Regions from separate parts of the Mesorhizobium sp. M1004 genome, predicted to be linked through region 2. Evidence: predicted binding sites of a transcription regulator. Region 2 holds the regulator's gene; each other region holds the start of a gene.
What was found. The regulator PhoB, encoded in region 2, activates phosphate uptake and scavenging genes when phosphate is short. The targets are predictions, from matches to a motif close to TGTCATNNANCTGTCAT.
Positions count from the first base shown of each region.

Region 1 (2,266 bases), on a different contig from region 2:
CGCCTTCGAGCGCCTGAAAATCCTTCTTGCCGGGGAAGACCAGATGCTGATGGCCGGTGAACACCGCATCGATGCCTTCGACGCCGGCGACGAAGAAGGAGGCGTTCTCCATGCCGTCGCCCTGCTTGATATCGATGCCGGAATGCGAGAGCGCGATGACGATGTCGGCGCCCTCCTCCTTGATCTGCGGCACCCATGCCCTGGCCGCCTCGACGATGTCGCGCGTCCTGACATTGCCTTCCAGGTTCTTCAGGTCCCAGACCATGATCTGCGGCGGCACGAAGCCGATGATGCCGATCTTGATCGGCTGCTCGGCGCCCGACCCGTCCTTGATCTTCTTGTCGAGGATGACATAGGGCTTGAGGTAGAGCTTGTCGTCGCGCGGGTTGGCGGCAAGCTCGGTGCCGCGGATCAGATTGGCGCAGACGAACGGGAAATTGGCCCCGGCCAGCACCTTGTCGAGGAACGACAGGCCGTAATTGAACTCGTGATTGCCGAGCGTCGAGCATTCATAGCCCAGCAGGTTCATGCCCTTCATGATCGGATGCAGATCGCCTTCCTTGAGGCCCTTCTCATAGGCGATGTAATCGCCCATCGGATTGCCCTGCAAAAGATCGCCATTGTCGATCAGCATCGCATTGGTGGCTTCCTTGCGCACCGCCGCGATCAGTGAGGCCGTCCGCGACAGGCCCATCGTGTCGTTGGCTTTGTCTGCGTAGTAGTCGTAAGGCAGCACATTCACATGGATGTCGGTGGTCTCCATGATCCTCAGATGCGCTTGATTGGCCTGCGCGCGGGCGGAAAACGGATGCAGCATGATCAGCGCCCCGCTGGCGGCCGCACCGGCAAGCAAACTACGGCGGGAGACGGGGTAGTTGAGATGCGGCATTGGTTTTCCTTCCCAGCGACGTGACAAGATCCCAGCCCCGGGCGGAAGCTTCGCGCCGAAAACCGGCCATGTCCATCGGGAAGTCAGTCGATCAGCAAAAGGTGACGGCTGGATGAATATCCTTGGCCGCGGTTGAGAACCTCAGCCCTTGTTATCATCGCCCTGGGTGATCAGCCGCGCGCTGCGCTGGCCGGTGAAATAGATCCATAGCCAGCTAAGCGACACCGAGAGCCGGTTGCGAAAACCGATCAGGAAGTAGATATGCGCCACGCCCCACAGCCACCAGGCAAGCCATCCCGTGAGCTTGATCGAGCCGAAATCGATCGCGGCTGCCCACTTGCCGATCGTCGCCAGGTCGCCGGCATGTTTGTAGCGGAAAGGGCGCGGCGCGCTATCGCCGGCCAGCCGCGCCCTGATTGTCGCGGCAACATGCTTGCCCTCCTGCTTGGCGGAGGGCGCCACGCCTGGCACCGGCTTGCCGTCCAGCCGCAAGACATGCGCTGTGTCGCCGACGACGAAGATCTCCGGACTGTTCGGCACGGTCAGATCGGGCTCGACCATTACCCTGCCCGCCCGGTCCACCGGCGCGCCCAGCCACTCTCCCGCGGGCGAAGCCGCTACGCCGGCGGCCCACAGGATGGTTCGCGCCGGCAGATGCGTCTCGCCAAAGACGACGCCTTCGGCATCGAGGCGCGTGACGGCGCGGCCAAGCTCGACCGTGACGCCCCGCCGCTCCAGCGCCTTGCGCGCATAGTCGGACAGCTTTGGCGCGAAATTGGCTAGGATCCTGTCTCCGGCCTCCACCAGCACCACACGCGCCTCACGCGTGTCGATGTTGCGGAATTCGCCGCGCAGCGTTTCATGCGCGAGTTCGACAATGGTGCCGGCAAGCTCCACGCCGGTCGGGCCGCCGCCGACGATGACCAGTGTCAGCAGTGCCTGGCGCTTGGCCGGATCGGTCTCGCGCTCGGCCTGCTCGAAGGCGAGCAGGATGCGCCGGCGAATGGTGGTTGCGTCTTCAAGCGTCTTCAGCCCGGGCGCGAAAGGCTCCCATTCGTCGTGGCCGAAATAAGCATGACGCGCGCCGGTGGCGAGCACCAGCGTGTCGTAGGGAACAGAACTGCCGTCCTCAAGCAGCACGCGTTTGCCTGGACGGTCGACGCCGGTGACGTTGCCGAGCAGGGTCGTCACGTCCTCGCGCTTGCGCAGCAGATGACGGATCGGCCAGGCGACTTCCGAGGTCGCCAGCGAGGTGGTCGCCACCTGGTAGAGCAGCGGCTGGAAAAGGTGATGGTTGCGCTTGTCGATCATGGTGATGCGCACGGGTGCGCCGGCCAGCGCCCGGGTGAGTTCGAGACCGCCGAACCCTGCGCCGAC
Region 1 covers NZ_JAMYNB010000011.1:52,220-54,485, reverse strand. Annotated here, with positions in the region: gene NKH54_RS22295 (bifunctional 2',3'-cyclic-nucleotide 2'-phosphodiesterase/3'-nucleotidase) at 1-889, opposite strand, end outside; gene NKH54_RS22290 (NAD(P)/FAD-dependent oxidoreductase) at 1,031-2,266, opposite strand, start outside.
Region 1: the regulator PhoB is predicted to act here: its motif matches at 991-1,007, upstream of NKH54_RS22295 (bifunctional 2',3'-cyclic-nucleotide 2'-phosphodiesterase/3'-nucleotidase).

Region 2 (2,266 bases):
ACACGATCGTCATCGTCACCCACTCGATGCAGCAGGCGGCGCGCGTGTCGCAGCGCACGGCGATGTTCCATCTCGGCTATCTCGTCGAGGAGGGCGCCACCGACAAGATGTTCACCAACCCCGACGACAAGCGCACCCAGGACTACATTACCGGCCGCTTCGGCTGAGCCGTCCGGCGGGTGAATTTTCAGGCACGAGGACCAAGATCATGGGTGAACATACCGTCGCCTCCTTCGATGAAGAGCTCGGGCAGATCAGCAAGCTGATCCGCGACATGGGCGATCTGGCAGGCTCGATGGTCAGCGGCTCGACCAGGGCGCTGCTCAATTCGGACAATGCGCTGGCACAGCGTGTCGTTTCCGACGACGCCATCATGGATGCGCGCCAGCGCGAACTGGACGACCGCGCCATCACGCTGATCGCCAAGCGCCAGCCGATGGCCAACGATCTGCGCGCCGTGGTCGGCTCGATCCGCATGGCCGGCGACCTCGAGCGCATCGGCGATCTCGCCAAGAACATCGCCAAACGCGTCGGCACCGTGGGCTTGAGCGTCACGCCGCGCGACCTCTCGCACTCCATCGATGCCATGGCGCAGCTGGTGCTGATCCAGGTGCAAGGCGTCGTCGAGGAATATGCCGCCACCGATGCGGCAGCTCTTGCAAAACTCAGGAATGACGACGAGCGCATCGACGTCAAATACACGTCCGTGTTTCGTGAGCTCTTGACCTACATGATGGAAGACCCTCGCAACATCACCGCCTGCACGCATCTCTTGTTCTGCGCCAAGAATCTTGAGCGCATCGGCGATCATGTCACCAACATCGCCGAAAATGCGTATTATGTGCTGACCGGCCAGCAATTGCCCGCCAATCGTCCGAAGCAGGACGAGACGGCGATGGCCACGCCGGCCTGATGAGGGTGAACTGCCTATGATCGCGCCACGCATCATGGTCGTGGAGGACGAGGAGCCGCTAGGCGTGCTCCTCCGCTACAACCTCGAATCCGAAGGCTATCACGTCGAGGTGGTGACACGCGGCGACGAGGCCGAGATCCGCCTGCAGGAAAACGTGCCCGATCTCCTGGTGCTCGACTGGATGGTGCCCGCTGTTTCCGGCATCGAGCTCTGCCGGCGGCTTAGAGTGCGGCCCGAAACCGAGCGGCTGCCGATCATCATGCTGACCGCGCGCGGTGAGGAAAGCGATCGCGTGCGCGGCCTGTCCACCGGTGCCGACGACTATCTGGTCAAGCCATTCTCGACGCCGGAGTTCATGGCGCGCGTGAAGGCGCTGCTGCGCCGGGCCAAGCCGGAAGTGCTGTCCAGCGTGCTCAAGGTCGGCGACATCGTGCTCGACCGCGAGTCGCACCGTGTCTACCGCAAGAAGAGCGAGATCAGGCTCGGACCGACCGAGTTCCGGCTGCTCGAATTCATGATGCGCCATCCCGGCCGCGTGTTCTCGCGCAGCCAGCTGCTCGACAATGTCTGGGGCGAGACGATCTACATCGACGAGCGAACCGTCGACGTCCATGTCGGGCGCTTACGCAAAGCGGTCAACAACGGCCGCATGCCGGATGTCATCCGTACCATTCGCGGCGCCGGCTACGCGATCAGGGAAGACTAGGATGCTGCGCGTCGCGCCGTTGCCGGCCATTCAGGCGACATGCTTGCCGGATTTGGCCTGAATGCCCGGCGCGAAAATCTCCTGATCGACGAAGCCGAGCGCGCGCATGGCACAGCCTTCGCGGATCAGCGGCAGCTCGTTGGGCTCGGTGTCGAAGGAGATCGACTTCGAGTGCTGGCCGCCGGCGGTCTGGGCGATCGCTTCGCGCAATGCCGGCTCGATCAGGTCGAAGGCGGCGGCGCTGACGCCAACCATGGCGACAGGCGCCGGGTCGATCAGCGCAAACAGGCTGCCGAGGCCGAAGCCGAGCGCCTCACCGGCCTTGCGATAGGCTTCGCGCTCCGGGCCATCGGTTTCGCGGGCGCGCGCGGCGAGTGCGCGCATATCAGCGTCGCCGATATCGACCGGCTCGGCATCTTCGCTCATCATTTTGGCGCTGCGCCAGATGGCGTAGTTTCCGGCATAGGCCTCGACGCAGCCGCGCCGCCCGCAGCGGCAGAGCGCGCCGCCCGGACGGTGGATCATGTGGCCGAACTCGCCGCCCGAGGAATGGGTGCCGGTGAACAGTTCGCCTTTCAGCACCAGCCCCATGCCGATGCCGTGCGACAAGAGGATCGCGATGAAATTGTCGCGGTAGCGCTCGGGCT
Region 2 covers NZ_JAMYNB010000003.1:237,067-239,332, forward strand. Annotated here, with positions in the region: gene pstB (phosphate ABC transporter ATP-binding protein PstB) at 1-167, shown strand, start outside; gene phoU (phosphate signaling complex protein PhoU) at 209-913, shown strand; gene phoB (phosphate regulon transcriptional regulator PhoB) at 930-1,619, shown strand; gene NKH54_RS08105 (ROK family protein) at 1,650-2,266, opposite strand, start outside.

Region 3 (2,266 bases), on a different contig from region 2:
CGGATTGTAATAGCGGTACGGCTCGTAGGGACCGTGGTTCTGCAGGCTGACGGCGAAGAAGAACACCGGCCGCTCGCTGGCGTCGGCCTCTGCGATGATCTCGTCGGTCATCGAGGCATCGGAAGCCAGCGGCCCGCGCTTTTCCAGTGGCGGCAGCGTCTCTTCCGAGCGGAAATCGTTGAAACCGAAATCGGCATAGACGGCGCCTCTGTTCCAGAACCAGTTGGTGCCCGGATGGATGGCGCGCGCCCGGTAGCCCTCGCTTTTCAGGAAGGTCGCCAGCGACGGCGTCGGCGTGCGCACATATTGCTGGTAGGGGATCGAGCCCGCCGGCAGGAAGGCATTGGAAAAGCCGGTCAGCGCCTCGAATTCGATGTTGGCGGTCATGCCGCCGAATTCCGGCGAAAACATATAGCCGGAACGCAGCGCCCGCACATTGGGGATCGGGTCAGGCGTGATTGTGACGCCGGGCAGCTTGGTCGGATCCCAGAAAGATTCGCTCATCACCACGATGATGTCGGGTTTCTCATCCGGTACCGAGGCCGCCACAGCAGGCCTGTCGATCGCGTCGATCGCCTTGTCGGAATAGCCCGCCGGCGCCGAGACATGCGCCATCGGCACGTTGAGCGCGAAGGCCAGCGCAAACCCGTTGGAGGCGTAGTTCTCCTTCTGGTCCCACATGATCGGGATGATCTGCAGCCGGTCGCGGGTCCACGAGAAGGTGGCGTAGTCCATGATTGAGACGAAGAAGGCGAGCAGCGGCACTGCCAGCGTCAGCCGCGCCAGCCGCCCTTTGCGGCTGAGGATCGGAACCTTGCGGCGCCACAACCGCCAGCCATAGATCAGCAGCGACAGGCCGGCGACGATGCCGACCGCCATGGCGAGCGCCGTCCAGGGCCGCTCGCGCACCAGGAGCGGCATCAGTGCCATGATCTGGCGCGAATAAAGAAAATCGGTTGGGTAGAGCGGATCGCCGAGATAATGCGACTTCTGATGCCCGACAAAGGCCAGCGCCAGCGTCAGCGGCGCCACGATCATCAGGCTCTGGTGACTGCGGCCAAGCACGGCGTCCAGTCCCATCAGCACCAATGCAAAGACAATGATGGTGGTCCAGCCCGGCTTGAATGGCTGCAGGAAGAAGTCGACTGTGCCGAAGAAGTCGCCGCGCACGATCCATTCGATGGCGAACACCAGGATGGCGGAGGCAAGCAGCGTGACCAGACCGTAGCGGATGACCGGCCATCTGCGCCCCGGCAGGTAGCCGGTGGACGGATCGTCTTCCAAGAACTGTGGCGCGGGTACGGCCGCGCCCTTCCTGATCCTAGCCACGTCTCTTCCCCCGGCCCAAGCAACGCGTATTTCCACTCGCGCCACCGTTCTGTCATAGAACTGTCATGCAAAAGCTAGCGCCTGTGGCGAAAATAAGAAGAGCCAGCAAACGATTCGTGAGCGGTTTTCATCAGGTGTGATCGGCAAAAAGCCTTTGGGAACAGGGACTCGGGGTCAGCTCCGGTTCAAGCGAGAGCCGAAATACCCCCTCCGGGCTTGACTTGGCGGTCCGCCTTGCGTCACAGGCAGTAAAAATCAGCCGCTGGAGAGCGCCCAAATGGCCGTCGCATTCACCTTTCCGGGACAGGGCAGCCAGGCTGTCGGCATGGGCAAGGACCTCGCCGACGCCTTCCCCGAGGCACGCAGGGTGTTCGAGGAAGTCGATGATGCGCTGGGCGAAAAGCTGTCGAAACTGATCTGGGAAGGCCCGGAAGAGGCGCTGACCCTGACTGCCAATGCCCAGCCGGCGCTGATGGCGGTCTCGCTGGCGGGAATCCGCTCGCTGGAAGCGCGCGGCTTTTCGCTGAAGGACAAGGTTGCCTACGTTGCCGGTCATTCGCTCGGCGAATATTCCGCCCTTGCCGCGGCCGGTTTCGTTTCGGTCGCCGATGCCGCCCGGCTGCTGCGCATCCGCGGCAACGCCATGCAGGCGGCGGTGCCGGCCGGCGAGGGCGCCATGGCGGCGATCATCGGACTGGAACAGCCCGACGTCGAAGCCGCTTGCACCGAGGCCGCAACGGGATCCGGCAAGGTCTGCCAGATCGCCAACGACAATGGCGGCGGCCAGCTGGTGATCTCCGGCGCCAGGGCGGCGGTGGAACTCGCCGCGAAACTGTGCACCGAAAAGGGCGCCAAGCGGGCGCTGATGCTGCAGGTCTCCGCACCCTTCCATTCGGCGCTGATGGCGCCGGCGGCCGATGTCATGCGCGAGGCGCTG
Region 3 covers NZ_JAMYNB010000017.1:77,008-79,273, reverse strand. Annotated here, with positions in the region: gene NKH54_RS27835 (LTA synthase family protein) at 1-1,329, opposite strand, end outside; gene fabD (ACP S-malonyltransferase) at 1,607-2,266, shown strand, end outside.
Region 3: the regulator PhoB is predicted to act here: its motif matches at 1,380-1,396, upstream of NKH54_RS27835 (LTA synthase family protein).